DNA from 3 places in the Labrenzia sp. ATLA3 genome. Region 2 is predicted to be linked to each of the others. Evidence: predicted binding sites of a transcription regulator. Region 2 holds the regulator's gene; each other region holds the start of a gene.

Region 1 (10,853 bases), on a different contig from region 2:
GATTCTCGACGTAACCGAAGACATTGTGACCTACAATGAGCCGCCACATCGGTTTGAGGCCGGTACGCCGCCGATCGTGCAGGCGATCGGCCTTGGCGCAGCGCTCGACTACATGGATGCGCTCGGCCGGGACAACATCGCGCGGCATGAAGCGGATCTGAAGGACTATGCCCACCAGAAGCTGCGCGAGATCAACTCGCTGCGGATCTTTGGGGATGCGCCGGACAAGGGAGCAATTGTCTCCTTTGAACTGCAAGGTGCTCACGCACATGACGTTGCCACGATCATCGACCGGTCGGGGGTTGCGGTCAGGGCAGGGACCCATTGTGCTCAGCCGCTCTTGGCAAAATACGGTGTGACTTCTACATGTCGGGCTAGTTTCGGGCTTTACAACACGCGTGCGGAAGTGGACGCGCTGTATGAAGCCCTGTTGAAGGCTCAGAGCTTTTTCGGGTAAGGACGGACCCTATGGAAAACGCTACCACAATTGATACCAGCGCGGATGGCGAAGAGCTGCAGACGGAAGTCTCGGCAAAAAGCGCGATTCCGGCAAACGAACTCGACCAGCTGACCACCGATATCATCGGTGCTCTGAAAACGGTTTATGATCCGGAAATCCCCTGCGACATCTATGAGCTTGGCCTGATCTACAAGGTCGATATCGAAGACGACAGATCGATCAACATCGATATGACGCTGACAGCTCCCGGGTGTCCTGTGGCAGGCGAAATGCCTGGCTGGGTGGAAAATGCCGTTTCAGCCGTTGCCGGTGTTGGACCGGTCAACGTCGATATGGTCTTCGATCCACCCTGGACACCTGACCGGATGTCGGACGAAGCCAAGGTTGCGCTCAACTGGTATTGAGCTTCAAGCCTTTAATCGGATAAGCTGACACCCCATATCAGGTTTAGCATTCGCTTCACTGCACGAGGATCATATGGCTTCCGCCGCTAAATTCCAGGTTATGACCCTGACTGACGCTGCCGCCGAGCGCGTGAAGGAACTTGTCGAGAATTCTGACAAGAATGCCATCGGCTTGCGTGTCGGTATCAAGAAGGGCGGCTGTGCCGGCATGGAATACACCATGGAAATGGTGGATGCCGCGAAGCCCGGAGATGACACGGTCGAAGACAAGGGGGCAAAACTCTTTGTCGATCCGTCTGCGGTGCTGTTCCTGCTCGGGACTGAAATGGATTTTGAAGTCACCAAGTTCCGGTCCGGTTTCATCTTCAAGAACCCGAATGAAGTGTCTGCCTGCGGTTGCGGTGAATCCGTCTCGCTTCAGGCGGCGGACGTGAACGCCCTGGCGCGCTGACCACGCTTGTTCATTCTTTCAAAGAGTGTTTCATGAGCCTTTTCGAGCGGCTGAAAGCCGACGCAGGCCCGCAATGGGCCGACTACACCCGTCACGCGTTTGTTCAACAGCTGGGGGCCGGAACGCTTCCGCTGCCTTGTTTCAAACACTACCTAGTTCAGGACTATCTGTTTCTCATTCAGTTTGCCCGTGCCTATGCATTGGGGGTCTACAAGAGCTCTTCCATCGCCGACATGCGTCAGTCTTTGGAAGGGGTGAAAGCCATTCTGGATGACGAACTCGATCTGCATGTCGAGATGTGCCGTGACTGGGGCATGGATCGGTCAATGATTGAGACTGCTCCGGAAGACACACCAACGATGGCCTACACGCGCTTTGTGCTGGACGCTGGCATGGCAGGAGACCTTCTGGATCTGCAGGCAGCGCTCGCCCCTTGCGTGATCGGTTATGCGGAGATTGGTGCAAGGCTCTCGGCGGAAGGTTGCGACACTGACAGTAATCCCTACAACCGCTGGATCCAGGAATACGCCGCAGAAGGCTATCAGGAGCTGGGACAGGGCTTCGTGGCCTGGATGGATGGGACTGCAAGCCAGGTACTGACGGGGCACCGCTATCCGCGTGTTCTATCGATTTTTGAAAAAGCCTGCCGCCTTGAAAGCGACTTCTGGCAGATGGGGCTGAACGCAAAAGCCTGAGACAGAAATCTACTCAAGCCTGACCAATCTTGACCGGTGCGGAAAACAAGTAATTGGAAAGACGGGGCCTGAGTTCAGGCGACGTCTTCCTGCTCTTGCGTATCATTAAGTTCTTTTTCGGTTTTGACAACGTTCCGGCCGGCGTCCTTGGCAAGGTACAGTGCCTCGTCCGCGCGTGAGACGATGGAATGCGCCGTATCCATGTCTTCGAAGGTTGCTATCCCGACTGAAATGGTGACCCGGCCGAGGTTCTCGCCTGTCGAACGCTTCACCAGTTCCTTGGACATCACGGCGTTGCGGATGTTCTCACCAATCACAGCTGCTTCTTCCAGTTCGGTATGCGGCAGAATGATCGCAAATTCTTCACCGCCGTACCGGCAGGCAATGTCCTGCGCCTTGATATTCTGCTTCACTGCAAGCGCTACAAGCCTCAGAACCTGATCGCCTGTCTGGTGACCGTAGGTATCGTTGAACTTCTTGAAGTGGTCGATATCGGTCATAAGCAGCGAGAAACCACGCCCGCTTTCCTTGGAGTGATCGATGACCCGTTCAATCGAATTCTCGAAGTGTTTGCGATTGTTGAGCGTGGTCAATTCATCCGTCAGGGATTCGTAGCGGATCGCTTCCAGAGAAGACTGCAGGTTCTCGATGTGCTTTTTGGATTCCAGAAGCTGGCTCTCAAGCTTCCGATTCGACCCAACTGCGTTTTGGGTCGACTTGACCAGATGGGTGACATAGATCTGCAGTTTTTCGGGATCCGAGACCGATTTGATTTTCTCAACGGCCTGTTCAAGAGCACTGCCATAGTCGGATGTGGCATCTGCGCTCAGCTTCAGAGTGTCGACGAGTTCTTCGACTTCTTTGGAAACCTTGGAGCCAACCTCATCCAGACGATCACCAAGCCTCGTTGGTGACAGGAAGCGGCCATAAAGAGTCAGCATCTCGTCAGTGCTGATTCTGCCGTTGGATTTGATGGATTCATTGACGGCCCGGTTCAGGCCCTGATTGTAACCAGCAGCGTATGTGTACCAAAGTTCGTAAGAACGAGGGTAGGCTGGCAGTACGTTTTTCTTGATGTAACTGATTGCGGATTCTCCGTACTGGATAGTCCGCTTATGGTCATCTTCATCCGCCATCAAGTTTCTCTCACCCATGCCTTGCGTATCCCCCCACAAGGACACAAGAACTAGGGTTTAAACTCCAATGGAAGGCTTAAGGAGTCGTTAAGCTTAAAGCGAAACCTGGAGAGTTTCCGTGGTTAGGACGCCTTTTTCGGCCGAGGCTCACGCAGAAGGAAAGCAGGAATATGAACGCCAGCACTGAAGGCCGGTTCCAGCTTCTCGTTTCTGGAACGTTTCCCGGTCTGTCGTTGCGGAAGATTTGAGACCGGAGTCGGGTTCAGCATTTCCGGAAGCTCCTCAACCTGCTCTTCCACGACTTCGCGCGGCTTGTTCTGTGACCGGCGACGATTGGACGGCTTGGCCTCAGCGGCCTCGTTGTCGTTGCTCGAACGCGCGTTCCTGGGCGACTTGCCGCCACCCTTGCGGCGTGCCTTGCGCTCTTGCGCCGCAGCTTCGAAGTCTATCGCGTCGCCCAGCCAATCGATGTCTTTCTTGATCAGCGTCTCAATGGCATCGAGATATTTCTGGTCGTCACCCGTTACAAGCGTAAAGGCCGTTCCCTTGCGCCCCGCACGACCGGTTCTGCCGATCCGGTGTACGTAATCTTCAGCGTTGCTCGGGACATCGAAATTGAAAACGTGACTGACCTCGGGAATGTCCAGGCCACGGGCCGCGACATCGCTTGCTACCAGCAGCTTGATCGTTCCCTTGCGGAAATTGTCCAGCATCATCATGCGTGTGCGCTGATCCATGTCGCCATGGAGCGCTCCAACGTTGTATTCATGACGCTCGAGAGACCGATAAAGGGTCGTGACGTCCCGCTTGCGGTTGCAGAACACAATCGCGTTCTGAAGATCTTCAGCACCTTCAAGCAACTCGCGCAGGGCAGCGCGCTTTTCATAATCCTTGGATTCGGTCGCTTTGAGAAACTGCGCGACGTTCTCGGCCGTGGACGAGGTCGGCGCAACTTCGATGCGGGCCGGATTCTGAAGGAAGGTTTCCGTCAGACGTTGGATTTCAGGCGGCATGGTTGCCGAGAAGAAAAGGGTCTGGCGCGTGAACGGTATCAGTTTGCAGATCCGTTCAATATCCGGAATGAAGCCCATGTCGAGCATGCGGTCGGCTTCATCAATAACCAGGATTTCAACACCCTGAAGCAACAGCTTGCCGCGTTCGAAGTGATCGAGCAGGCGGCCCGGCGTCGCGATAAGCACATCCGTACCACGGTCCAGCTTCTTGTCCTGCTCGGAGAAGGAAACGCCGCCAATCAGCAGAGCGACGTTGAGTTTGTGGTTCGTGCCGTAACGCTCAAAGTTCTCTTCAACCTGCGCAGCGAGTTCGCGCGTCGGTTCGAGAATGAGCGTGCGCGGCATGCGCGCCCTCGCGCGGCCCTTTTCGAGTAGCGTCAACATGGGCAGTGTGAAACTAGCGGTCTTGCCGGTTCCGGTCTGGGCGATGCCAAGAATGTCGCGGCGCTCGAGCACCTGCGGAATGGCTCCCGACTGGATTGCCGTGGGTTCTTTATAACCTGCTGCTTCAACTGCAGCGAGGACCTTCTCGCTAAGACCGAGAGTATCAAATGCCATGGAGCGTTTTGCCCGAATGTTGTGATTGTTAATCGGCGGCGCCGTGGGGACCACCGGTGCCAACGTGCGCACACCCTACATTCATGCGCTCAGGTGTCAATGCACTTGTAGGTAAATTTTCAAGAAAACAGAGTAATACGGGGTACGACTTGCCGTCTCAGTTAATAGTGCAGTCAAGTTGGATCATGAAAAAGGTTGGAACATCAGTATGCATTGCCCAAAAAGAGGGCGTGGTCAAAGGTGTCTGTTTCCGAAAAGTTCGCTTCAGCCGGTAATTAATACGTAAAATTGCGCAGCGTCAGGCAGTAAGTGCAGCTGGCTTGTAGAACAGGTCGTAATCCGTCTTGTAGCGGCGCCTCAACTGCTGAACCAAACGGTCTTCGGTGAAAGACAGCAGCGTATCCCGTGAAATGTAATTGCTCACGTTATAGGTGACTGGTTCCTTTGAGCGAAGTCTGAGCGAGCTTTCAGAAAGAAACTTTGCGAAAGACCGGTCGAAATCTTCAAGCTGCAGAACCAGATCGGCCGTCAGTACGCCTTTGTAGGTCAGTGCGGCGGTCTGGCTCCGGAAGAGGTTGTCTGCTTCCAGATCCGAAATCGACGCAACATGGGACACGAATTGCTGTGGCGTCATGTCCTGAGTGAACTGTCGTTCTTCGTAGTAGGCGGGAAGGGGATCTGAACTGAGAATGACTTTCTCATAGCAATAGGCAAGCCTATGCATCGGGTCCTGGACCCAGGCAGCAACTGTCATGTCGGGGTGGCGGCGCTTGAGTTCTCGTGCCGTCAACAATTCAACATTTCCATGGAACAACAGACGCTCGGTGGCCGCAGCCTTGAGATCAATTTCGGAAAGAGCCTTGAGCTTGTCGGTGCCGGCGAGCCGATGAAGAACAGGGCGCAACAAATGGAATGCTGGCTCTGCAATACGGGCAAACGCGATTTTATGCTTTGGAAAAGCCAGGAAGACGTGATTTCGCAACGGGCGAAGTCGTCTGTCCATTATCGAATACATCCGGTTTAACATACTGCTTTTCCGACCGGTCAATTAGGCCACGCGGGTAAAACAAATTACACCCGATACGCCCCCTCAAAAAAGATTTAGATCAAACTACTCATTATTGCGGCTAAATATCAAGATCCTCAGCGAATTCAGCGTTGTCCTGAATGAAACGGAAGCGCGCTTCCGGCTTGTTGCCCATAAGACGCTCAACGGTGTCGTTGGTATCCGCCACCGCGTCTTCTTCGACGACGACTTTCAGCATCGTTCGCTTGGACGGATCCATGGTCGTTTCTTTCAACTGCGCCGGCAGCATTTCGCCCAAGCCCTTGAAACGGCCGATTTCCACCTTGGACTTGCCTTTGAAGACAGTTTCCATCAGCTCGTCCTTGTGGGCATCGTCGCGTGCATAAAGTGTTTTGCCGCCCTGGCTGAGACGATAGAGCGGCGGGACGGCCAGGAAGAGGTGACTGCCACGGATCAGTTCAGGCATTTCCCGGTAAAAGAAAGTAATCAAAAGTGAAGCGATGTGGGCGCCGTCGACGTCGGCATCCGTCATGATGACGATCTTTTCGTAGCGCAGGTCGCTTTCCCTGTACTGGGAGCGGGTGCCGCAGCCAAGGGCCTGAATGAGATCGGCGAGCTGCTGGTTGGCGACGAGCTTGTCACGCCCGGCATTGGCAACGTTGAGGATCTTGCCCCGCAAAGGCAGAACAGCCTGGTTGGACCGGTTGCGCGCCTGTTTGGCGGAGCCACCTGCCGAGTCACCCTCCACGATAAACAGCTCGGTTCCATCCGACTGGTTCGCTGAACAGTCAGCAAGCTTGCCCGGAAGGCGAAGCTTGCGCACGGCGGTCTTGCGGGCGACGTCCTTTTCCTGGCGGCGGCGCAAGCGCTCGTCGGCGCGGTCTATCACCCATTCCAGAAGTTTGTTTGCCTGGTTGGGGGAAGCCGTCAGCCAATGATCGAACGCATCGCGGACGGCCGTTTCAGTAATGCGGGTCGCTTCGTTGGTCGCAAGCTTGTCCTTGGTCTGGCCGACAAACTCGGGCTCGCGAATAAAGACTGACAGCATACCGCCAGCGGATGTCATGACATCGTCGCCGGTGATGATGGAAGCCTTCTTGTTGTTGGTCAGTTCGCCATATGCCTTCAGGCCACGCAGCAGCGCGTAGCGGAAACCCGCCTCGTGGGTTCCGCCTTCTGGCGTCGGCACGGTGTTACAATAGGAATTGACGAAGCCGTCGCCGGCATACCAGCTAACGGCCCATTCGACGGACCCGTGTTTGCCGGCATTGTCGGTGCGTCCAAAGAAGACATCGTCCACGACGCGGCGTTCCTTGGACAGCCGCTCATTGAGGAAATCACGAAGTCCGCCGGGAAAATGAAAAACGGCCTCGGCCGGTGTTTCGTCCTTTTCCGACAGCAATTCAGGAGCGCAGTGCCAGCGGATCTCGACACCGCCAAAAAGATAGGCCTTCGACCTGGCCATCTTTAACAGGCGGCCGGGGGTGAACTTGGCGCCTTTGCCGAAAATCTGCTCGTCAGGCTTGAAGCTCACCTGTGTGCCGCGCCTGTTCTGCGTGTCGCCGACCAGTTCCAGCGGGCCTTGAGCATGCCCCCTGCGGAAGATCTGGCGATACAGCTTTCGGCTGCGTGCGACTTCGACGATCAGTTCTTCGGAGAGGGCATTGACCACAGAGATGCCGACGCCGTGCAGGCCGCCGGAGGTCTCGTAGACCTTGCTGTCGAATTTACCGCCTGCGTGAAGCGTCGTCATGATCACTTCAAGGGCGGATTTGTCCTTGAACTTCGGATGAGGGTCGACCGGAATGCCGCGGCCGTTGTCCGTGATCGTCAGGTAGCCATCTGCCGATAGGGAAACGTCGATCCAGGTCGCATGACCGGCGACTGCTTCGTCCATGGAGTTGTCGATCACCTCCGCAAAGAGATGGTGCAAAGCCTTTTCATCCGTGCCGCCAATATACATGCCTGGCCGGCGTCGGACTGGTTCGAGACCTTCGAGAACCTCGATATCGGCCGCGGAATAGTCGTCGCTGACCGCGACGGGCGCAACGGGACGCGGTTTTTGCGGCGCGGGGGCGGGTTTATCCCGTGTCATTGGGGCAGAGACAGCCGCGTTGCCTGCAAACAGATCGTCTTTTGCGCTCATTCCGTATCGCCTGATGGGTCTTGGGTCACAGTTTTTACAAACTCAGCGCTGTTACCTACACCGAATCATGCCCCAGTTTGAAGGACAAACATAGAACGGCAAAGGCAATTGGCCAAAAGCCCCCGTTTTCAACAGCCCTCGGCGCCGAAACGCCTGTCTGGCAACACATCATCAACCCGCATGTGTTGAAATGCAGGTCTTGAATGGGAGGGGTGGCAACGAAATGTGCCAATTCCGCAACAGTTGCTGACAGAGTCTTTTGCCGGGTCCCGGTTTGCCTCAGTTGCCCCTGTTCGGCCATGTTTGCCCGTCACCCGTTACGCTAATGTTTTGAGACAGTCCGACCGGTAGTTGCTTCCGGGCTGGACACCGTCCGGACATAAGAGTCAGGAAATTGTCTTATTTCGGCGCCGTATGGCCCAACTTAGGACGAAATGATCGGCCAATTTAGGCCACTCCGAAAAAGTTGATCCTGCGAGCGAAAGCTGCGGGGTCGAAGAGACAGCAAATGCGCTTTGCGCGGACAAAAAACAAGAGCGTCCGTCGGGTATCTGTTTCGTTGCCGATGGATAATAGTGTGACTGGGATGCCTAAGAACAGCACAAAGCTTCAACGCATGGGAAAAGCCGGAACCGTGCTCGGTGCGTTGATCCTGATCGGACTGACCGATCCTGTAGCCGCCTTTGACGGGCAGCCGGCGCCTGCACGTGCGATCGGACCGACAGATCTGTCCCCCTCTGAAGCATTGCGGGCAGGTGCCCGCCAGTATTATTCCGGCGACAAGGCTGCAGCGCTCGGCTCGCTGCAATATGCAGCCGAAAATGGTCAACCGATGGCCGCCTGGAAGTTGGGGGAAATGTATGCCTCCGGCGATGGCGTCAAGGAAGACGACCTCAAGGCCTTTGAATATTACAGCCAGATCGTTCGCGAACATGGTGAAGACCGTCCGGATGCGCCGGATGCGCCTTTTGTGTCCAGCGCTTTTGTCGCCCTCGGGACCTATTACCTGAATGGCATAGATGGCGCTGTCCCCAAAAATGAACCGCGTGCGCGGCAGATTTTTACGCATGCTGCATCTTATTTTGGTGATGCCGATGCTCAGTATGAACTGGGCCGCATGTACCAGGAAAACAACAGCCGCATGGCCGTGCGATGGTACAATCTGGCAGCGCTGAAAGGGCATGTCGGAGCTCAGGCCCGGCTTGGTGAAACGCTTTATGCGCTCGGCACGTCGGACAAGAAAAAAGCACGCGGCCTCATGTGGATGACGGTTGCCCGCGAACAGGCAAAAGGAACGGATGCGAACTGGATCCATTCCATGCATGAGCAGTATTTCGCGGTTTCGCCCGAGCCTGTCAGGCAGATGGCAAGATCCATGGCAGATGGATGGCTGAAGCAGAACCGTCCGGACATGCTCACCGCTCAGCAACTACCCGCACAATAACCAAAACCTGCTGAAACCGGCTCCTCTGATCGGAAGCGCGGCGCCCATCGGGCGCCACGCAAACGCAGATCATTGCCGCAGGTGCGTTGTATCGCACGCGGTGCAGTTCTTCCGTACCTTTACGACGTCTTTGAAGAAGCCGGACTTAAAGTGTGGCTCGCGCCCAACGCGTTTGATGGATGTTTCCGGATTGGTTGGGGATGAGCCTGTCGATAGCCGGGCTCTGGTTCTGCGTGAGCGGGCAGGGGGCGTTGCTGAATTGCCAGGACGTGTTGTTCAGCACCATTTCACAAGTTGCCATTCGCAATCCGGATGGGCTTTTCAGGCAAATGGATTCACCGATACCGTATTTCTCGCCCTTGTAACGACACGTGCAAGAAATGTCTTGAGCGATGGCGCTTGCGCGGAAACCCAACACCTCTGCAAAAATCAAACCGGAAAAAACAAAAGTTACAACGGTCAACAACCTACGGCCGGCGACCTTTGTCGTTGCCGGAAAGTGATGTCCGCATGTCGCCGTCGCGGAAGTTGGTCGGCCGAGCGTTATCCCATGATGGTAAAAGTTTACCATGAGATCTGCCAACTGCAAGCCTGGTTTTCACGTTTCAGCAGTATGGACAGGCAAACACAACCTGTGTGCCTTCGAGTGTTTCCGCAGAATTCAGGCTCAAGCGGCGAGTTTGACCCACACTGGTACATGGTCTGACGGCTTTTCCCACCCGCGCACATGCTTGTCGATACCGCAGCCGGAAAAACGATCCGTCGCCTGTGGTGACATCAATATGTGATCGATGCGAATGCCGTTGTTCTTCTGCCACGCACCGGCTTGATAGTCCCAGAAGGTGAACGTTTCCGGCGCTTCGGTGCAGGATCTCACAGCTTCGGTAAGGCCAAGATGCGTAAGCGCACGGAAGCGCTGTCTGCTCTCGGGTTGAAAGAGCGCGTCGTCCAGCCAGTTTTGCGGGGTCTTCGCATCAACCGGATCCGGAATGACGTTGTAGTCTCCGAGCAGCAGGAACGGCGTCTCTTCATCAAGACGCTTTTGCGCATGCGCGATCAGCCGGTCCATCCACTCGATCTTGTAGGGGAATTTCTCCGTTCCGAGCGGATTACCGTTCGGTAGATAGAGGCAACCGATCCGAACAGGACCTTTGTCCGTCGAAAGACTGGCCTCGATATACCGGGCCTGTTCGTCTGAGACATTTCCCGGCAAGCCGCGCTGCACATCGGAAAGCTGTGTTTTCGACAGGAGCGCGACACCATTGAAGCCCTTCTGGCCATGCGTCTCGACCACGTATCCGAGGTCTTCAAACGGCTGTCGAGGGAAGTTCTCGTCAACGGATTTGATCTCCTGGAGGCAGGCAACGTCAGGGGAGGTTTCCTTGAGCCACTCGAGGACCGTGTCGATACGTGCCTTGACGCCGTTGATGTTCCATGTCGCAATTTTCATGAGCGCGGTTGCCTCAACTGTTCGAAAGTGCCGGGGCAACCGGCTGCAAGGATGGAGCCTATGGGATCA
Region 2 (10,853 bases):
GACTGTGGTCAACCTAACGTCAGAAAAAGCCAGTAACCGGGAGGCAAACTCAGATGGTGGAGCGCTGTTCCAATCGCGTGTCCAATCTTGCGCATTTTCTGACCAGAAACGCAGCACGATGGCCATCTCGACCGGCGGTTGTTCAGGATGGGACCACCTGGTCCTGGTCGCAGGTCGATTCGCGCGTTTCAGCTCTTGCGACAGGCCTCAAGGCGGAGTTTGGAGTTACCAAGGGTGATAGTCTGCTGGTGCAGGCTGAAAACTCGGTTCAGATGATCGAGATCATGCTGGCAGCTTTCCGTCTCGGGGCCATATGGGTTCCCTGCAACTTCCGACAAGCGCCTGGCGAGACCGCTTATGCAGCAGAAAAAGCAAGGGCGACGGTATTCCTGTGTGACTCAAGTTTCAGTGCCCAGGCCGATGCCGTGCGGAACGCAAGACCCCAGCTAGCAGGGTGTGTGACAATAGGGTCGAGCGATTTTGGCACCAACTACGAGGATCTCGTCTCCCGCCACTTGGGACACGCCTTTGCCAACGAGCGCGTAGACTACGACGATCCGTGCTGGTTGTTCTTCACGTCTGGCTCCACAGGTCGCCCCAAGGCTGTCGTCCTCAGTTACGGGCAAATCGGATTCGTCTGCGTCAACTACATGGCGGATCTGTTGCCAGGAACCACGGAACAGGACGCGTCGCTGGTGATAGCGCCGTTGTCGCACGGCGCTGGGCTTCAACTCATCGCACAGTTTGTGGCCGGTTCCGCACATGTGCTTCTGCCGCGAGGTGGTTTCAATCCAGCCACCGCTTTCGAGCTCATCGAAAAACACAAGATCAGCAATCTTTTCACGGTTCCGACAATCGTCAAACGCCTGGTGGAAGATCCTTCGGTCGACCGGTTCGATCACTCGAGCCTTCGCCACGTCATCTATGCGGGCGCCCCCATGTACCGGGAAGACCAGAAACTGGCGCTCCAAAAACTGGGCAACGTTCTGGTTCAATACTACGGACTTGGCGAGGTCACCGGAAACATAACTGTGTTGCGGCCACAGGATCATTTTCTGGAGGACGGGCCCGAGACACGCAGTGGCACCTGCGGCACGGAGCGCACCGGCATAGAGGTGTCGATCCAGGACGAAGACGGCAATCACCTGCCCCCCAATGAAACGGGTGAAGTCTGCGTTATCGGTGCGGCTGTCTGCGCAGGATATCTGGATGACGTCGAAGCCAACAAAAAATCATTCAGAAATGGCTGGTTCCGAACGGGTGACATCGGCCACATGGATGAACAGCGCTACCTTTTCCTGACCGGCCGTGCTTCGGACATGTATATTTCGGGTGGCTCCAACGTCTATCCGAAGGAAGTCGAGGAAATACTGCTCACACATCCGGAAATCTCCGAAGTCGCAATTCTCGGCATTCCAGACAGACAATGGGGCGAAGTCGGACTTGCCGTTTGTGTCGCAGCCCAGGGCAAAGCCCCCGACCCTCAGGCTTTGACAGACTATCTCAACGGCAAGATCGCACGTTACAAGCTGCCGGCACGCTACCTCTTTATTCCCGCGATGCCGACCAGCGCCTATGGCAAGATCACGAAGAAACTGGTGCGAGAGCATCTGACTGAGATGGGCTTGCTGTAAGACGGCAGCCCCCAAGAAAACTTGCCGATATCCAGCGATCAAGTCCCTTTGCCGAAAACCGGCTGCCACACACCAGATGCCGGGCAGTCCTTTAGAGATAGACCTCACGGATCAACTCCCCGTTCTGGAGGTTCTGGGTCGTTACGCCGAGCGGCATGAGCTGACTTCGGCCCTACTCGATCTTTCCGGTCTGACGCGTGAGGCGTTTGACTTCGTGATGCCTGCCTGCGCGATCAAGGACCGCCACGCGGCCTGGTAAAGCGACACGCATTCCTCCAAGGGTGCCATACTTGAAACAGCTATCGCAATTCTTGGCAGGAAGGACGGCGAGAGGTTCGCCCATGTACACGCCTACTGGCACGAGGAAGGCAGAGAGCTTCTTCATCACCTGTTGCCACACACGCTTTAGATAGCGCGCGCTGGCGTTATCAAGGGGTATGGTCTGCAAGGTGCAGCGTTTGAGGCTTCGCGCGCACCGGAGACCGAAATCACGCTGTTTCGCGTACAGCAAGCCGAGACCCACTCCGGCCCCATCAAGGACAACGACCTCATCACGACGCTGGCTCCATTTGCCGACCTGACAAACAGCATCCGCGAACTTGCTCTCCTGCTGGAGGGTTCGCCCTATGAAGTCCACGGCCTTGGCAGCCTTGCCGGAGCCGTCTTTCGCGAAGCAGATGCCATGACAGGTCTGATTTCCGAAAAACTGCTTTCTCCGTATGCCGGGACAACACCAAATCAGGAGCTCTGTGTTCCCATACGAGCCATCGATCAGAATTGAGGATTGCACGAAGTCATTCTTGCTGCCGGTGGAGCACCAACGCTTGTCACCTGCGAATTAGCGATCAAAAGCCGCTTAACGCATGACGACGCAGCGACATCAGCCACGAATTGAACGCGGCGGCTTGCAGAACGCCAAGAACAGTAAGAGAACATTTACCCTTGCAGAACACAATGAGAACAGGTATCATGTTCTTGATTTGTACCAGATGTTTTCTCGGTCAGGGGACGCCTACATGCTGACGCGCAAGCAGTACGAACTGCTCATGTTCATTCACGAAAGACTGAAAGAAACCGGTGTGCCGCCGTCTTTCGACGAAATGAAGGATGCGCTCGATTTGCGCTCCAAGTCAGGCATTCACCGTCTGATCACCGCACTTGAAGAACGTGGCTTCATCCGGCGCTTGCCCAACCGGGCCAGAGCTATGGAGGTCGTGCGCCTCCCCGATTCCATCGCGCCGGGCCTGGGCGCTCCCCGGCCGAGGGGCAGCTTCTCGCCCGAAGTCATAGAAGGCTCACTGGGCAAACCGGAACCTGCGAAAGTGGCGCCGGAACCCGCTATCGGTGTCACGGAAATTCCAGTCATGGGCAGAATTGCAGCCGGCGTTCCGATCGAGGCCATTCAAACCCACAGCCACTCGATCACCGTGCCTCAGGACCTGCTTGGACGCGGAGAGCATTACGCACTGGATGTGCGCGGCGATTCCATGATCGAAGCCGGCATTCTGGATGGTGACACGGTTCTGATCCGCAAGACCGACAGCGCCGACAGTGGAGATATCGTCGTCGCTCTTGTGGACGATGAGGAGGCAACCTTGAAGCGACTGCGCAAGAAAGGTGCCTCAATCGCGCTGGAAGCAGCGAACCCAGCTTATGAGACACGGATCTTCGGGCCTGGTCGTGTCCGTGTTCAGGGACGCCTCGTTGCCCTGTTTCGGCAATATTGATCCTCTACTCGTCCTCGCGCCCTTTTGCATTTGATGCATGGCCGATTTGACGCAACCCCTCCCTTGCGACCGTTCCTGGCTGATGCCAGGGACGCGGCGGATCTGGGATGGCAAACACCAGCTTTTCGATTTTCAGCTTTCCGTCAGGTGGGTTCTCCCGGGCATCGGAAAGCCTATTGGTATCGGTCTCCTGCCGAGTGGCGCTTCTTGACAACCAGATCGAAACCGCGCCGCGTGCGGAGCGCATTTTCTGGTCAAGAACAAATCCTGAGCCGCACCCCTTCGGAGCGACTAGATCGGTCACGATCAAATCGGCATACCTGCAATCCATCTGAAACGCTTCGAACGTCCTGGGCTGAGCTATCGCTAAATACGGCATAGCCTGTTCCAGCGCCTCTGATCCTTCTCCTGGTCCATATGCTCTGACGACGCAGCCATCATCATCGCATTTTCTTTGTGGCGACTTTATCTTGCGCGATAAAATCGCGTCTTCAGGAACGCCTTCGGACTGGAGCCAGAGGTCGGTCGCAAAGGACCGTCCTCTGGCAGCGTACCTCAAGGATCCGGCATCATCCCGAGCAGCTATACGAGAGCCGCTTGCAGCAATCTGGATGTCCGGAGGCCGGTCAGTGATGACAATCAGCAGCCCGGCGAGCAGTGGCAATCCGGCAAACAGACGCTTCCTTCCAGGCAGCAGCAGGCCGGCAAAAAGCGCCGACAACAGCAGACTTGCAGCCATTCCGTCGAGCCTACCCGATGTGCCACCGTCGGCATCTAGAGCGGCGGTAAAAGAGGCCACCTTCAACAGGAGCGAGACACCGAAAGACATCACTGTCAGAGGGAGCGCAGCCAGTCCGAAGGGCATCAGAACGAAGGCCAGCACCCCCATCGGCATGACAAGCAGCGAAAAGACGGGCATCCCCAGCAGGTTGCCCACGACGCCATAAGGCGCAATTCGACTGAAATGATGAGCTCCGATAATGCCGGTCGCCAATCCTGCAACCAGCGCAGTCACAAGCAGACCGGCAACCCACCTGCCAAGAAAAACGCCTGTCGCCATGCCCCATCCTGACACTTTGTCACCGGTAGATCCGAAGCGCTCTCTGTGTCGCCACAAGTCATAAACAGCAACCAGACAGATCACGGCTGCGAATGACATCTGAAAGCCCGGGAAAAACAGTCGCTCGGGTGCAATCAGGAGGAGCAGGAGGCCTGCCAGTGCCACACTGCGCAAAGTCAGACCGCGCCGACCGAACAGAATTCCGACAAAGACAATGGCAATCATCAGAAAGGATCGCTGTGTGGCGACTGCGCCACCGGAGAGGAGCAGATAGACGACCGCAGCACCAAGAGCTGAAAGTGCTGCCCACTTATGCACGGGCCACCTCAACGTCAAAATCGGAACAAGCGACAAAAGAAGCAACACGGCCCCATAGGTGCCCCCGGCGAAGAGCGCCATATGCAGCCCTGAAATTGCTAGGATGTGAGCGAGCCCGGCCGAACGCAAAACGTCTTCCTGCTGCTCACCGATGCCGCTTCGGTCGCCAACCAGCAAGGCGACGATCAACGCGGTCTCGGGTCCATCAGCAAGACTGGCTTTGATCCGTTCCGCGATATCGCTACGCAGTTTCGCAACAGCGACGCTGGGATGAAGCCAAAGTCCGCGACCTGGAACCTTCATGACCTGAGGTGGCCCGAAACTGAAACCCGTCGCACCTATCTGCTGATAAAACGCCCGGAACGAATAGTCATACCCTCCAGGAAAAACAGGGCCAGGCGGCGGAAAGAGGCGCGCATTGACACGAACGGTTTCCCCAACCTGCACCCCACTGTCAGCGGGAACACGCAAGCGCACCTTGGCCGGAAACTCGAGTTCCCTCGCCGGTTGACCATTCACGGCGGTTACCGCAAGCACGAGCCGACTACCCCGCGCCCCTGTATCCACCTCCTCAACAACGCCGGTCACATCGGCGTTTATCGGTTCAGCAAGGCGCGGCGTTGAAACATAAGCAGTGCGAAGACTGGACGTAGCCAGCCCGGCGAAGAAAGCCAGACAGAGCATGGCTGAAACCGCCACCTTTCCGCGTTGTCCTACGCGCAAGACTGCGACCGCTGCGATAATCGTCACAGACATCAACAGCATCCAGGACGGTTCCTCAGGCAACCAGACGTAAGCGCCAATTCCCGCTGCGAACGCGAAGGCAACCCACAAGAGGCCCTGGGCATCCCAAAGACGATCTGTCGCAGAATTTATTATCGAACTGGCATGGCGATTGTCGCCCGACGCCCACAAACGCCGCCTCAAACGCGCGTCAGATCCGGTAGCAGCAGGTGATAAACTTTGCCCCCGATCATCATGCCGTGCCGTTTGCGACCGGCTGTCAGTCGTATCCTGCGGACCGGTCAGTGACGTCACCCCAGCTCCCCGTTTGGTCCAAGAAAGGGCAGAAGCGCCTATTTAGCCTCGCCAAAGCCTGTGCTAAGACCGCGCCACCAACTCGGCGCGCTCCGCGCCGTCATACTGACAGAGACTTTTATAAAGCACCATGGCACAGAACATCGTCACGCGCTTCGCCCCGTCTCCGACCGGGTTCCTGCATATCGGCGGCGCCCGCACCGCGCTTTTCAACTGGCTATTCGCTCGCCATCATGGCGGCAAGATGCTGCTGCGGATCGAAGATACGGATCGGGCCCGCTCCACGCAGGAAGCAGTGGACGCGCTGATCGACGGCCTGTCCTGGCTTGGACTGGACTGGGATGGAGACCCAATCTCCCAGTTTTCCCGCGTTGAGCGCCACAAGGAAGTGGTCGAGCAAATGCTGGCAAACGGCACGGCCTACCGCTGCTACAGTACGCCGGAAGAACTCGACGCAATGCGCGAGAAAGCCCGAGCCGAGGGCAAACCTCCTCGCTATGACGGTACCTGGCGCGAACGCGACACCTCCGAAGCCCCTGCAGGTGTCGACCCTGTCATCCGTATCAAGGCGCCTCAGGACGGTGAGACCGTTGTCGATGATCTCGTGCAGGGGCGAGTCGTGATCCCGAACAAGGATCTCGACGACTTCGTTCTGATGCGGTCGGATGGCACTCCAACCTACATGCATGCCGTCGTGGTGGACGATCATGACATGGGCATCACCCATATCATCCGCGGTGTGGACCACCTGACCAATGCTGCCCGGCAGACGCTTATTTTCCAGGCTCTTGGCTGGGATGTGCCGGCAATGGCGCATATTCCTCTTATTCACGGGCCGGACGGTGCAAAACTGTCCAAGCGGCATGGCGCGACCGGCGCTGAGGCCTATCGCGAGATGGGCTATCTGCCGCAGGCCATGCGAAACTATCTGGCCCGGCTTGGCTGGAGCCACGGCGACGAGGAAATCATCTCTCTGGAAGACATGATCAAGTGGTTTGATTTCGACGCCGTCGGCCAGTCGGCTGCGCGTTTCGATTTCAAGAAACTGGAAAACCTCAACGGGCATTACATGCGTGCGACCGAGGACAGCGATTTGCTGAGCCATTGGAAGGTCTATCTCGCACATGCCGAAGGCGGCGATAAGGTTCTTTCCTGGCTTGCAGACGGCAACAACGAGGCAACTGCTCTCTCTGCGCTTCCGGGACTGAAGGAACGGGCCAAGACTCTGGTGGAGCTGACGGAAAGCGCTTCTTATCTCTGGCGTCAACGCCCGCTAGACACTGATGAAAAGGCCCGGAAAATACTGGACGACGATGCCAGAGCTATCCTGAAAGATCTCCACGGTGTTGTCGCGGGTGTCTCTGACTGGACTGCGGAACCACTGGAAACAGCGGTAAAGGCCTACGCGGAGAGCAAGGAATTGAAACTCGGCAAGGTAGCCCAGCCGTTAAGGGCCGCGTTGACGGGCCGCGGCACGTCACCCGGCATCTATGATGTTCTGATCGCTCTCGGCCGGGAAGAATCTCTGGCCAGAATTCAGGATCAGGCTGCCTGATATCAAGTGCCGCCGGGTGCACCTTACAGCAAAATCCAAGCTTCCGGCGGCTGCACTGGCGGGCGAAATACGTCTTTGACCAAAGCGTTATATCGCCCAGCTTGCGGCAGTGCAGTAAATGGGATACGCAATACGCGAAAAGTCTCCAGTGCTGGTCCGGCAACCGGAAACGGGACCCATCGCCTGAAGGGTCGAACCAGGACGGCACATCCGTTTAACGTAAAGGGGTTTCTGAATGGCCGACAACAACGCCAAGCTCAATGTCGGTGGTAACGACCACGCATTCGACGTTCTTGACGGATCCATCGGACCGTCCGTCGTGAACATCTCGTCCTTGTACAAGGACACCGGAATGTTCACCTACGACCCGGGTTTCACCTCCACCGCGTCGTGCGAATCCAAGATCACCTATATCGATGGTGATGAAGGCACCCTGCTCTATCGCGGATACCCGATCGAGCAGCTCGCAGATCACGGTGACTTTCTGGAGTCCTGCTATCTTCTGCTTTACGGCGAACTGCCGACAAAGACCCAGAAGGAAGACTTCGTCAACCGTGTGACCTATCACACGATGATCCACGAACAGATGAACCGGTTCTTCTCCGGTTTCCGCCGCGACGCTCACCCGATGGCTGTCATGGTTGGCACGGTCGGTGCGCTGTCTGCCTTCTATCACGACTCGACAGACATCACCGATCCGCACCAGCGGATGGTCGCGTCGCTGCGCATGATCGCCAAGATGCCGACCATTGCCGCAATGGCCTACAAGTACCATGTCGGTCAGCCTTTCGTTTATCCGCGCAACGACCTGAGCTATGCAGCCAACTTCCTGCATATGTGCTTTGCCGTGCCTTGCGAGGAATACAAGGTGAACCCGGTTCTGGCCCGCGCCATGGACCGCATCTTCATTCTTCATGCCGACCACGAACAGAACGCTTCGACCTCTACGGTTCGTCTGGCCGGTTCCTCCGGTGCAAATCCGTTTGCCTGCATCGCGGCCGGCATTGCCTGCCTTTGGGGTCCGGCACATGGCGGCGCCAACGAAGCTGCCCTCAACATGCTGTCGGAAATCGGCTCCGTGGATCGTATTCCGGAGTTCGTCGCCCGCGCGAAGGACAAGAACGACCCGTTCCGCCTGATGGGTTTCGGTCACCGTGTCTACAAGAATTATGATCCGCGCGCTCGGATCATGCAAAAAACGACGCACGAGGTTCTTGGCGAACTTGGCATCAAAGACGATCCGCTTCTGGACGTTGCCATGGAACTCGAAAAAATCGCGCTCAACGACGAATACTTCGTCGACAAGAAGCTCTATCCGAACATCGACTTCTACTCTGGCATCACGCTGCGAGCGCTCGGCTTCCCGACAACAATGTTCACCGTTCTGTTCGCTCTGGCCCGTACTGTTGGCTGGATCGCCCAGTGGAAAGAAATGGTGGAAGATCCGTCCCAGCGTATCGGTCGCCCGCGTCAGCTCTACACGGGTGAAAAGCTGCGCGACTACACGCCGATCGAACAGCGCCGTTAAGGCGCACGCCGGCAGTCGCCTGTAATTTTTCGCAGCTTATATCTGCGTACATGCCAAAATGAAGACGCCCTGCTTAACTGCCGGGCGTCTTTTTTGTGCCTAACTGGAACCGTGAAACACGTATAGAACGCACCCGGATTATTTGCATGTATTTGGCTAGACGCAAAGCAGCCTGAAGAAAGCTGATGTTGTTCGGCATGGGAGAAGGAAGGTCTGTTGCGTTGCGCTTCTGCTGGGTGTCTGCCTGGTCAACTGGTCTCAAACACACATGGAGAAACCGTCGATCTTCCCAGCCTCGCAGAGCTATTCCGTCTGCTTGAAGATCCAACTTCTTCCTGTCAGCAGTCAGTCAATTTAGGAAATCGTCAGGCCTTAGCCTTCATAGCCTCAAGCACCACATCTGCAGCAGCACCCCGCTGGCTATGACCATCCGGCAGTCGCATGACATCGTCTAGTCTCTGCAGATTCTCGATCTGCTTCTGACGCTCTGGACCGTTCTTCAGCAGCTCAACAAGATGGCAGGCGAGCACGTCCGGTTGCACTTCCTCATCAAGGAATTCCGGTATCGCTTTTGTCCCGAGGATAATATTCGGCAGCACGAAGGAATCGACGCTGGAAAATTTGAAGATCTGGTTGAGATCCTTGATACGCCTGAAGAACCAGTCGACCTTGTAGGCAACCACCATTGGAACGCCTGAAAGGGCAAGTTCAAGCGAGACAGTACCCGACGCGGCCAAGGCTACGTGCGCTTTCCTGAAGGCTGCCCGCTTTGCCTCAAGTCCCGTGACGATCTCGACCGGGACGGACCAACCGGCAGTTTCCTGGCGGATTTTATCTTCGGCATGCACAACAGCAGGCAAGACCACCTTGAGGCCAGGCACCTTTTTTTCAACGAGTGCAACCGTTGCCCCGAAGTCCGCCAAGAGCCTGTCGATCTCGCTTCGCCGGCTTCCTGGAAGCACGAGCAAGATCTTCTCGTCTGCGTCGACCGATGATCTTTCGCCCGCCGCGGGGCGGAGCTCGTCTGCCTTTTCACTCAAAGGGTGGCCAACGTAGTGCGTACGTGGTCCACCCAGTTTGCGGTGTACGTCTGGCTCAAAAGGCAACAGGGCCAGAAGGTCGTCTACATAGACACTCATCTTGCGGGCGCGGCCTGGACGCCAAGCCCAGACGGACGGCGAAACATAGCCTACGATGGGAATATGCGGTGCCCGTTTGCGCACGCGCTTGGCAACGTTGTGGGTGAAATCCGGACTGTCGACAATCACCAGCACATCTGGATTGGCCGCAACAATCGCATCCACGGTCTGGTAGACACGTTTGATGATCAACGGAAGTCTGGCAAGCACTGCGGTTAGTCCCATGACGGAGACATCGGACATATCGAAGAAACTCTTGAGCCCCAGAGACGTCATCCGTTCGCCGCCAACACCGCAATAACGAACCCCTGTCCCCAAACGCTCGTTGAGTGCCTTCATCAACTCCGAACCAAGCTGGTCTCCGGATTCCTCCCCGGCGACCACGCAGATCGAGGGCACCTGTCCGTTCATCACGAACGCTCGTCCGACTGATCAGGTGAAGCGCCATCGAGTTTCGATTCGTGCTCTATTCCGACAACAAAAAGACCCGCGTCATCAGCCCTTTTGAGGGTAACTTCCTTTTCGGCGATCAGGGCACCGCTCGCCTCAACAGCGATTCCCGCGAGACCTGCGGCCGCCGCCAAATCGATGGTTTTCGGCCCGACAGTAGGCAGATCCACGCGCAAGTCCTGATTTGGTTTGGCCGTCTTCACGAGAACACCGGCGCGACCCTTGGCCCGTATTCGGCCATTGCGCTTCAACTCCGCACACCGCTGCAAGACGGCATCAGTTCCTTCCGCCCCCTCAAGCGCAACAACCCTTCCTCCCACAGCAACGGCTGCCTGGCCGATATCGAGTTCGCCAAGCTTTTCACACGCCCGCAAGGCGAGTTCCGCATCCCGCCAATCCGTCTG
Region 3 (10,853 bases), on a different contig from region 2:
GGCATTCCGGCTCGCAGACACCGCAGTCGATACATTCGTCCGGGTTGATGACGAGGAAATTCTCGCCTTCGTAGAAACAGTCTACCGGGCAGACTTCAACACAGTCGGTGTATTTGCATTTGATGCAATTGTCCGTGACGACGTAGGTCATCGCTATCCTCATTCGGCGCCGGGCGGCCTGCAGCCGTTTTGCGCAAGGCCCTGGCGGTCAGTTTCGTGCCGCTCTTGCAAAGAAAGCGCACGTATAACGTCTGGTGCAGATGTTGGGTATCGCTTTTGTCAAACGGGCGCAAGCGCTCTGGATGACGCAGTCCGGGCCGGAAAGAGAAAGTTTTTCTGTTTTCACGCCTTTGGCGGGAAACAGCGTCAGTCGCCGCTGCGGAACGCGTCTATTTTTCGCCGCTCACGCTTGGTCGGGCGGCCGGCACCGGCGTCGCGCCGTGCGGGCGCTGGAGGCGGCGGTGCATCCTTCGGCGGCGGTGGTGGCGACAGGTCCTCGTACAGCTTGCGGGCTTCTTCATAGGGGCCGCGTCTGGTGCCGAGGGCAAGGATCTTCAGAATGAGGATGCGGCGCTCAAGGCCAATTGTCAGAACATCGCCGGTCCGCACTGTCTTGCTGGCGGAATCGATCTTGTCCTTGTTCAGCCGCACACGGCCGGACGTCGCCAGCTTCTGGGCAAGGGAACGGGATTTTGTGACCCTGGCGTACCAGAGCCACTTGTCGATGCGCAGGCTGCCACCGGCAGCAGTGTCGTCAGGCGCAGGAATTACTTCTTGTCCTTGTTGTCCATGTTCGCCTTCAGGGCCATCAGGGCCGCGAAGGGCGAGTTCGGATCAATCGGTTTGTCCCTTGGGGCCTTGTCGCGGCGGTTGCCGCCGTCAAAGCCCTTCTGGCCGCCATGACCACCGCGGCCCCGGCCCTCGCCTTTCGGTCCGCCCTTGCCGTGGCGCTTCTCGCCCTGACCACCTTTCGGGCCATGGCCCTGACCTTGACCCTGGCCCCGGCGATTGTCACCGCCGCGGCGCTGGTCCTGACGGCCGCGCGGACGGCGGTCGTGCCGGCCCGGACGCCAGATCTCGATGGTCACGGTTTCCAGCTCTGCTTCGCCTTCGGCCGCTTCGCCGTCTGTCTTCGCTTCCGGTGCTGCTTCCGCAGTGGCGGTGTCCGCAGATGCTTCAGCGGGTGCATCTTCGGCCGTTGCTTCCGCCGCGCCGTCAGCCGATTCTGCGGCCTCTGTCGCAGGCGCTTCATCAGCGGCAGGTTCTTCTGCGGGGGCTTCAGCGCTTTCCGTCGTGGCAGGTTCGGCCACTGCATCCGCAGCAGGCGTCTCGTCTGCGGCAGCCTCCGCGGGGGCAGCAGCTTCAGCAGGAGCCTCTTCTGCGGTTGCAGCTGTCTCTGCTGCCGGCGTTTCCGTGGCAGCTTCCGCCGCCGGTTTGGCTGCGACGGGCCGCTGCACTTCCTTGGTTTCGGACCGGTAGCCGAGTGACTTCAATACGGCGGCAAAGTCTTCGCCGGCGCATCCAAGCAGGGAGGTCATGGCAACGGTGACGGTGAAGCCGCCTCCGGTTGCAACCGCGCCTTCCGGCGGGCTGACTTCCGCATCAAGCGGCTTCCAGGCGATCAGCGGACGGATCAGATCGGCCAGGCGTTCCAGAATGTCGACGCGAACGGCACGCGGGCCGCACACACGGAAACCGACAACCTTGTAAAGGGCCTTGTCGATGGTCTCGTCTACCGGGATGGACGTGCGGCCGGAGGCGGAGAGCTGCGGCAGCTCGGCCATGCCGTTCATGTCCAGCGAGCCGTGTTTCAGCGCCCAGAGCTGCGCCAGAAGCTGGCTCGGGGCCGGCTTCAGCAGGGCTGGCACGAACACGGTGTAGGCGCCGAAGCGGATGCCGTGCTTGCGCAGGCTGGCGCGCATGTCCTGGTCGAGCTGGCGGATTTCGTCGGAGGCTTCCTGGCGTTCCAGAATGCCGAGACCTTCAACGATGCGGAACGCGATTCCGCGGGCAAGGCCTTCCAGCCCTTCGCCGGCTTTCAGGTCCACAAGCGGTTTCAGCAGTGTATCGATCTGCGCCTTGACCCACAGGTCCAGCCGCGTCTGCACGTTGTCGCGCGCCGGGCCGGTCAGGTGTTCGTCCGCCAGCAGCAGAACAATCGGTGCCAGCACCTCTTCCCCGGCAACAAGCTTTGCCACGGGTTCACCGCGCCAGCGGATCACGGCTTCGGACGTCAGCACGAAATCGGAGTTGTCGGACTTGCCGAGCTTGTCCGCGCGGGACTCGATTTCGGTGGTCAGGGCTTTTTGCGCGGCGGCACGCACGGTCTTGCCGTCCGGGCCTTCTGCTGCCGCGTCAGGGGCAAACCGGAAGCCAAGCAGATTTCCGATGTGCTGACCTTCCACGAGCACATCTCCGCTCGATGTAATTTCCGCTTCCAGCATTGCGTTCTCTCTCAAACGTCGCATCAATACACTTGTACGCCGATCCACGAACCGCTGCGTGAGCCGCTCGTGAAGGGCGTCAGATAGTTTGTCTTCTATGTCGCGCGTCTCGCCCTGCCAGTGAGCCGGATCGGCCAGCCAGTCGGGACGGTTGGCGACATAGGTCCATGTCCGGATATGTGCAATCCGGTTTGCGAGAGTGTCGATATCACCATCTGTGCGGTCTGCGAAGGCCAATTGACGCGAGAACCAGTCATTGGCAATCGCATTGTCCTGCATCAGGTGCGTGTAAATGGTGTTCAGCAACTCTGCGTGGTTCGCCGGGGCGATCTTACGATAGTCGGGGACCTGACACACGTCCCATAGCAATTCGACCGCTTTTTCGCCCTTTGCCATGCCGGATATTGCGGGATCGCGCAATAAATGTTCAAGAGCGGTGATATCGTCCCCGATGGGCGCCCTGGCGAGACCCTCTTCCCGAGGCACCAGGTCGAGGCTGGCACGCAAGGTGTTTGCCGACGAAAAATCCAGCGCACTGTTGCGCCATTGCAGCACTTTCAGGCTCTCGAAGTGGTGACTTTCGATCTGTTCGACCAGATCGTCGTCCAGCGGATCGACCCGTCCGGTCACGCCGAAGGTGCCGTCCTTGGTGTGACGGCCGGCCCGTCCGGCGATCTGGCCCATCTCCGAAGCGGTGAGCTGGCGGTACTGGTAGCCGTCGTATTTGCGGTTGCCGGCAAAGGCGATGTGATGGACGTCGAGGTTCAATCCCATGCCAATGGCGTCGGTCGCCACCAGATGATCGACATCGCCGTTCTGGAACAGTTCCACTTGCGCATTGCGGGTGCGTGGGCTCAGCGAGCCGAGCACCACGGCAGCACCGCCGCGCTGGCGACGGATGAGCTCCGCGATGGAATAGACCTCATCCGATGAAAAGGCGACGATGGCGGAGCGCGCCGGCAGGCGTGAGACTTTCTTGGAGCCCGCATATTCCAGCACCGACATGCGCGGCCGTGTAACCACGTTGAGGCCGGGTAGCAGCTTTTCCAGCAGTGGGCGGGCGGTCGCCGCACCCAGCAGGAGTGTTTCCGACTGGCCGCGCACATTCAGGATGCGGTCGGTAAAGACGTGGCCGCGATCAAGGTTCCCGGCAAGTTGCACCTCGTCGATGGCGACGAAATCCGTCTTCAGGTCCAGCGGCATGGCTTCAACCGTCGACACCCAGAAGCGCGGGTTCTTCGGGACGATCTTCTCCTCGCCGGTGATCAGCGCAACGGCGTCCGGACCGGCCCGGTCCGCCACACGGTTATAGACTTCGCGTGCGAGCAGGCGCAGCGGCAGCCCTATCAGCCCGGAAGGCTGGGCCAGCATGCGCTCGATAGCGAGGTGGGTCTTGCCGGTGTTGGTCGGTCCGAGCACGGCCGTCACTGTGCGGGACCGGGCAGACGGCGGCAGCGGCAGGGTCTGGGGACGGGGCATGGGGAGGCTTGTGATCGGCTTTCTTCGGATCGGCGCAAACGAGCGGCGCCTATATCTGGTACCGCGTGTCTAGCACAGCCGGGGCGGGCATGTCCTTATTCTTTTGGCCCGCGGCCGGGTTTTTGACGGTTGGAAAAATGTTGTGGAGAACGACTCTGGAACAAACCGAAACCGAATCGGCGACTCCGGACGATTCAGGATTTGTTCCCTACGACATGTGGTTTCATGCGTCGGTCGAGACACCAAATCCTGAATCTGGTCAAAAGGTTGAGTCGATTTGGCCGTGCGGTGCTGATTTGGGTCGAAACGCTGTCAATGATTAATTTTCAGGAAATGCGCGCTCGCACTTGCAGGCCCATGGCGTTTACCCGGGCACACAGGGTGAACGAATCCCGTCCGAATCGCTGATTCAATCAGGTTGCGGATTTGTTCTCACAAGATCTAGTGGGTTTGCTGAAGGTTTCCGTCTAACCGGACGTCGCGTCTGTCGGTGCTTTTGTGGCGTCTGACAGGAATGTGTCCCGAAATGGTTCGCGGTTGCCGTTAGGGGTTTTTTGCTGGCAACGGCCGCTGTTTCGACGGTCCGATTGCTGCGCCGCACATTTTTTGAAAAGGTTGGAAGACTCTGGATTTAAATCGAATTAATGTTCCTTTTCCATCGGTTACGGGTGCGGGCGCAAAAGTTTTGTCCAGGCTGAAAACGGGACATGGCGTCCGGCTCTTTTCAAGAGCTTCCGACCAAAGTAGAAATCTTGCCGAAACAGGCTTTTGTTTTGCGCAAAAAATGGGGGAGAAGGCGTTTGGCGATAACAAAAATTCTCGTTGCGAACCGGTCTGAAATCGCGATCCGGGTGTTCCGTGCGGCCAACGAACTGGGCATGAAGACCGTTGCGATCTATGCCGAGCAGGACAAACTGGCATTGCACCGGTTCAAGTCCGACGAGGCCTATCAGGTCGGCAAGGGGCTCGGCCCCATCGAAGCCTACCTCTCCATCGACGAGATTATCCGGGTTGCCAAACTCTCCGGCGCAGATGCCATTCACCCGGGTTACGGCCTTTTGTCCGAAAGCCCCGAGTTCGTGGATGCCTGCGAGGAAGCGGGCATCACCTTCATCGGACCGAAGTCGGAAACCATGCGCCGTCTGGGCAACAAGGTTGCCGCCCGCAATCTGGCCATCGAGGCCGGTGTGCCGGTGATGCCGGCAACGGATCCGCTGCCGGACGATGTTGAAGAGATCAAGCGCAAGGCCGCCGAAATCGGCTATCCGGTCATGCTCAAGGCGTCCTGGGGCGGCGGCGGCCGCGGCATGCGGGTCATTCCGGACGAGGCGACCCTGGCGAAGGAAGTTCTGGCGGCCAAGCGCGAAGCCATGGCGGCTTTCGGCAAGGACGAGATCTATCTGGAGAAGCTGGTTCAGCGGGCACGCCACGTCGAAGTGCAGATCCTGGGCGACGGCGAGAACGTGGTTCATCTGTTCGAGCGCGATTGTTCCATTCAGCGCCGCCACCAGAAAGTGGTCGAGCGCGCTCCCGCTCCGTATCTGTCGGCAGAAAAGCGGGCGGAGCTTTGTGAATACGGACTGAAAATCGGCCGGGCGGTGAACTATCGCGGTGCCGGAACGGTTGAATTTCTGATGGATGCCGACACCGGTGAGGTCTACTTCATCGAGGTGAACCCTCGGGTGCAGGTGGAACACACGGTGACGGAAGAGGTCACCGGTATCGATATCGTCCAGGCGCAGATCAAGATCTGCGAAGGCGAGAAAATCGGCACGCCGGAAAGCGGCGTTCCCTCCCAGGACCAGATCCAACTTCACGGCCATGCCCTGCAGTGCCGTATCACGACCGAAGACCCGGAGCAGAACTTCATTCCGGATTACGGCCGCATCACTGCCTATCGCGGGGCGACCGGCTTCGGCATCCGTCTGGACGGCGGTACGGCGTACTCCGGTGCGGTCATCACCCGCTTCTACGATCCGCTTCTGGAAAAGGTCACGGCCTGGGCCCCGACAGCGGAAGATGCCCGCAAGCGCATGGACCGCGCCTTGCGCGAGTTCCGTATCCGCGGTGTGGCCACCAACCTGGTGTTCCTGGAGAACATCATCACCCACGCCGACTTTCAGGCGAATAACTACACGACCCGTTTCATCGACGAGACACCTGCCCTGTTCGAGCAGACCAAGCGGCAGGACCGGGCGACCAAGCTCCTGACCTATGTCGCCGATGTGTCTGTAAACGGGCACCCGGAAACAAAGAACCGCGCGCGTCCGCCAAAGGATGTGGCAGCGCCGGTCATCCCGGTTTTCGGCGATGACAAGCCCTCCGGCACACGCCAGTTGCTGGACGACCTGGGGCCGAAGGGCTTTGCCGGCTGGATGAAGGACCAGAAACGGACGCTGGTGACCGACACGACCATGCGTGATGCGCACCAGTCGCTGCTGGCAACCCGCATGCGTACCCACGACATCGTCAACATCGCAGACGCCTATGCAGCCGGCCTGCCCAGCCTGTTCTCGCTGGAATGCTGGGGTGGGGCGACCTTCGACGTCGCCATGCGCTTCCTGACCGAAAGCCCGTGGGAGCGCCTGCACAAGATCCGCGAAAAGGCGCCGAACATCCTGCTGCAGATGCTGCTGCGGGGCTCCAACGGTGTCGGCTACACCAACTATCCGGACAATGTGGTCAAGTATTTCGTCGCGGAAGCTGCGGAAAACGGCATTGACCTCTTCCGCGTGTTCGACTGCCTCAACTGGGTGGAGAACATGCGCGTTTCCATGGACGCGGTTCAGGAAGCGGGCAAGCTTTGTGAAGGCGTGCTGTGTTACACCGGCGACATGCTGGACAGTGCCCGGCCGAAATACGACCTCAAGTACTATGTCGGCCTTGCCAAGGAACTGGAAGCTGCCGGTGCGCATATCCTGGGCCTCAAGGACATGGCCGGCCTCCTGAAGCCGGAAGCCGCCAGGGTTCTGATCCGGACGTTGAAACAGGAAGTCGACCTGCCGATCCATTTCCACACGCACGATACATCGGGCATTGCAGCGGCCACTGTTCTGGCGGCGGTCGAAGCGGGTGCCGATGCGGTGGATGCGGCCATGGACGCGCTGTCCGGCCTGACGTCTCAGCCGTGCCTCGGCTCGATCGTGGAAGCCTTGCGCGGGTCTGAGCGCGATACCGGTCTTGACGCCAAGACGATCCGCCAGATCTCGTTCTACTGGGAAGCCGTGCGCACCCAGTACCGGGCCTTCGAAAGCGACCTGCGCTTCGGTGCGTCGGAGGTCTATCTGCACGAAATGCCGGGCGGCCAGTTTACCAACCTCAAGGAACAGGCCCGTTCACTCGGACTGGAAACCCGCTGGCACGAGGTGGCGCAGGCCTATGCCGACGTCAACATGATGTTCGGCGATATCGTCAAGGTGACACCGTCCTCCAAGGTTGTTGGCGACATGGCGCTGATGATGGTCAGCCAGGGGCTGAGCGTGGAAGAGGTGAAGGACCCGGCCAAGGACGTGGCGTTCCCCGATAGCGTCGTCAACATGCTTCACGGCGACCTCGGCCAGTCTCCCGGCGGATGGCCGGAAGCGCTTCAGAAAAAGGTGCTGAAGGGCGAGGCCCCGATTACCGTTCGTCCCGGCTCGCTGCTGAAAGATGCCGATCTGGATGCGGAGCGCAAAGCTGTTTCCGAGAAGACCGGCCAGGACGTCAGCAACACCGAGCTTGCCTCCTATCTGATGTATCCGAAGGTGTTCACGGACTTCGACAAGGCCCAGCAGCAATACGGTCCGACGTCCGTCTTGCCGACCCCGGTCTACTTCTATGGTCTGGAGCCGGGCGATGAGATCTCCGTCGATCTGGAAGCGGGAAAGACGCTGGTGATCCGCTGTCAGGCAATCGGCGAAACCGACGTGAAGGGCGAGAAAAAGGTCTTCTTCGAGCTCAACGGCCAGCCGCGCATCATCAAGGTGCCGGACCGCGCCCACGGCGCCACCGGCGCTGCCACGATGCGCAAGGCCGAGGACGGTAACACCGCCCATGTCGGCGCGCCGATGCCGGGCGTGATCTCCACCGTTGCGATCACCGCCGGACAGGACGTGACCGCAGGCGATGTGCTGGTCTCCATCGAGGCCATGAAAATGGAAACCGCGCTCCACGCCGAACGCGATGGCAAGATCAAGGAAGTCCTGGTTTCGACGGGGTCCCAGATCGACGCCAAGGATCTTCTGGTGGTCTTCGAAAGCTAGGACGCAGGCGATAGCATTGGCCAAAAGCCGCCCGGAGCCATTCCGGGCGGTTTTTTGTTTCCTTCTCGCCGGTCATTCCGGACACGTGAGGCTGCAGCCGAACGCAGGTCCGGAACCCGAACATGATCCGTGTTGCAAACGCGGCCCTATTCTAAATCGGGTGTTCGCTGCGCTCACGCTGATATCCGGATTCCGGATCGGCGTGCAGCGATGCTGCACTTGTCCGGAATGACGGTGGAGGTGGCGGGAGACGGCATTTGGGCAATCTCTTGCCGCGCTCTTTGAAAGGCCGCAGATACCACTTGTCATCCCGGGCGAAGCGTAGCGCAGACCCGGGACCCAGGACGACCGGGCAAGGATGATTTGGATGCGGCCGCGTCGTTTCCCAAGGCGCCGCTGGAGTTTCTTCGAATTTTGTCGAGGACGTTGTTCGGAATTTCGGCAAGCGAAGGCTAAAGCCGATTCGACAGTCCAACCTTCTCGAGTTCAACCTTCAGGATCGGGTCGAAACTGATCTGCCGCGACTCTTCCCGGTATCCGAGGTGACGATAAAGCCTGAAGGCGCGGGTGTTGAGCGCGGCGACCTGGATGTGGGCGACGGTGTGACCGCGACTGCGGATTTCTGTTTCCAGCGCATTGACCAGGGCAGAGCCAACACCGCGCCCTTCGAACGCCGGAGCAACCCAGATGTCGGAAATAGTGTCGTCTGTGTGTTCGCAGGCGCCGATGCCGACAGGGTCGCCGTTGATTGTCGCGACGATTGCTGCAGGGCCGAGTGTTTTCAGGAAAGGGAGGAAAGGGTTGTTATCGACAATCTCCTGTCGAACGTGCAGCGGGACAAGGGTCGCTATGCCGCGCAGCCAGGCCTCCAGGCCGATGCGCGCCAAAGGCTCCGTTTCCTCGGGCCGTGCAACGTGCATGAGAATTTCCGGGCGTTCCATATCATGCCTCACACCCGTTCCCGTGCCAGATCCAGCAGTTTGCGGACGGTGTTGAGGTTTCGGGCCGTGCCCTGCTTCAGCGCGGGGAGTTTCAGTTTGGAGCGGCCGGAGCCTTTGGGATAATGGACGATGATTTCACGGCCAAGAACGATGGCTTCCTCGCCATCAGGTGCCACCATGGCGTCCAGCGCATCGGACGGCGCGTCTTTGGCAAGAAAGGTCACCAGAACGCGGTTTGGCTCTGCGTCCGGAAACGGCATTTGCGCGTAAAGGCTTTCCAGCTCGGAGAGGCTTCTGAGAACGACGCCGGGCGTCTTGCCGAAGTAGCTGGTAAGGGCTTCTGTCAGCCGGTCCAGAACATCCACCGCCGTCATGTCGGTTTCGAAGACGAGATTACCGCTCTGGATATAGGTGGCAGCGTTCTGAAGGCCGATGTTTTCGGCCATTGCCCGCAAGTCCGCCATCGGCAGCTTGCCGGTTCCGCCGACATTCACGGCCTGCAGCAGGGCGACAAAAACAGTCATCGGTTGTTCCGGACAGGTTCAGGTGAAATTCGGATATGCGAAGCGGAGGGCTGCTGTCAGCAGCGGGAGGTCGTCGGCCGTACAAGCGAGGCGCGCTATTCCGCAGCCTTCATCACATCATGGCGCACCGGAGCGGCGGCCGTGCCGATCCAGAGGTTCAGAAAGCGGTCGAGCCATTTTCTGACGGCGGGATCGTAGACGAAGCGGCCGGCGAAATGATCTCGGCGTTTCTGTGCGCCGGGCAATTCCATGCGCGGTGCGCCCTTGGTCGTCCAGCGGACCATCATCTGGTGGGTCAGTTCCGGGTGAAACTGGATACCATAGGCGCAAGAGCCGACGCGGATCGCCTGGTTGGGGTAAGTCGGTCCGGACGCCAGCAGATCGGCACCACGGGGCAGGTCAAAACCTTCCCGATGCCACTGATAAACCTTTTTCGGCCAGTCCATCAGGGATTTGCCGGCTTCGGTCGGCTGCAGAGGGTAGTAACCGATCTCCACCAGACTTTCCTGGTGGCCGGAAACCGTGCCGCCCATATGCTTGACCATCATCTGGGCGCCAAGGCAAATGCCGAGAAAGGGTTTGCCTTCGGCAAGCGGTACGCCGATCCAGTCGATTTCCTTTTGAAGGAAGGCATCCGGGTCGTTGGCACTCATCGGGCCACCGAAGATAACGGCGCCGGCATGATTTTCCATCGTGTCGGGCAGCAGGTCGCCGAACCGTGGCTTGCGAATGTCGAGCGCGAAGCCGCGCTTTACAAGCTCAAGACCCACCCGCCCGGGCGAGGAATGCTCCTGATGCAGGACAATCAGAACTTTCGGTCGGTTCTTCAAGGGATCGGACTGAAAAAGCATGGACTTAATATGAGGCAGGTCGGTGTGAAAATCGAGTCCCGTTGCCTCATCATCCTGCATAAATACGCATCCCTGCTGATTATAGCATGGGCGGTCAGTCGCCTTCGTGGGTTTCCGGAGCCGTCTGGGCAACCTTGTGACGCAAGTTCATCCGGTCGCGCGTGGAGACGCCCAGAAGTTCGGCGACCCGCCAGATGGTGTTGTCCTCAAACTCGTGGACGTGGCCGTCGGCATAAACGATTTCCCACATCATCTCGACAATGCCGAGGCGCTCTTCCTCATCGGTGGTGCGTTTCAGTACCGAGGTAAAGCCGTAAAGATCGACCGCTTCCTCGTCGCGCTGCTTGGCAGCGGCAATCAGTTCGGTGGTCTC

What was found. The regulator LexA, encoded in region 2, represses DNA repair genes until DNA is damaged. The targets are predictions, from matches to a motif close to TGTTCNNNNTGTGTTCNG.
Region 1: a site for LexA is predicted at 7,971-7,988, ahead of parE (DNA topoisomerase IV subunit B). Genes of this name have one in related genera too.
Region 3: a site for LexA is predicted at 4,069-4,086, ahead of AC2A6O_RS09800 (helicase-related protein). Genes of this name have one in related genera too.

What each region holds. Positions count from the first base shown of each region.
Region 1 is NZ_JBXUKV010000001.1:43,494-54,346, reverse strand. It holds gene AC2A6O_RS00245 (cysteine desulfurase) at 1-457, shown strand, start outside; gene AC2A6O_RS00240 (SUF system Fe-S cluster assembly protein) at 469-864, shown strand; gene sufA (Fe-S cluster assembly scaffold SufA) at 938-1,315, shown strand; gene tenA (thiaminase II) at 1,348-2,010, shown strand; gene AC2A6O_RS00225 (GGDEF domain-containing protein) at 2,085-3,146, opposite strand; gene AC2A6O_RS00220 (DEAD/DEAH box helicase) at 3,269-4,717, opposite strand; gene AC2A6O_RS00215 (sulfotransferase family 2 domain-containing protein) at 5,016-5,765, opposite strand; gene parE (DNA topoisomerase IV subunit B) at 5,845-7,890, opposite strand; gene AC2A6O_RS00205 (tetratricopeptide repeat protein) at 8,477-9,334, shown strand; gene AC2A6O_RS00200 (hypothetical protein) at 9,480-9,797, opposite strand; gene xth (exodeoxyribonuclease III) at 10,002-10,784, opposite strand; gene erpA (iron-sulfur cluster insertion protein ErpA) at 10,851-10,853, opposite strand, start outside.
Region 2 is NZ_JBXUKV010000009.1:201,902-212,754, reverse strand. It holds gene AC2A6O_RS24885 (acyl-CoA synthetase) at 54-1,634, shown strand; gene AC2A6O_RS24880 (hypothetical protein) at 1,807-2,424, opposite strand; gene lexA (transcriptional repressor LexA) at 2,651-3,361, shown strand; gene AC2A6O_RS24870 (ComEC/Rec2 family competence protein) at 3,366-5,495, opposite strand; gene gltX (glutamate--tRNA ligase) at 5,908-7,332, shown strand; gene gltA (citrate synthase) at 7,568-8,860, shown strand; gene lpxB (lipid-A-disaccharide synthase) at 9,226-10,410, opposite strand; gene AC2A6O_RS24850 (LpxI family protein) at 10,410-10,853, opposite strand, start outside.
Region 3 is NZ_JBXUKV010000003.1:399,820-410,672, reverse strand. It holds gene fdxA (ferredoxin FdxA) at 1-151, opposite strand, end outside; gene AC2A6O_RS09805 (RNA-binding S4 domain-containing protein) at 367-732, opposite strand; gene AC2A6O_RS09800 (helicase-related protein) at 768-3,923, opposite strand; gene pyc (pyruvate carboxylase) at 4,724-8,164, shown strand; gene AC2A6O_RS09790 (GNAT family N-acetyltransferase) at 8,617-9,084, opposite strand; gene AC2A6O_RS09785 (DUF1697 domain-containing protein) at 9,114-9,629, opposite strand; gene AC2A6O_RS09780 (glutamine amidotransferase) at 9,725-10,480, opposite strand; gene AC2A6O_RS09775 (tellurite resistance TerB family protein) at 10,575-10,853, opposite strand, start outside.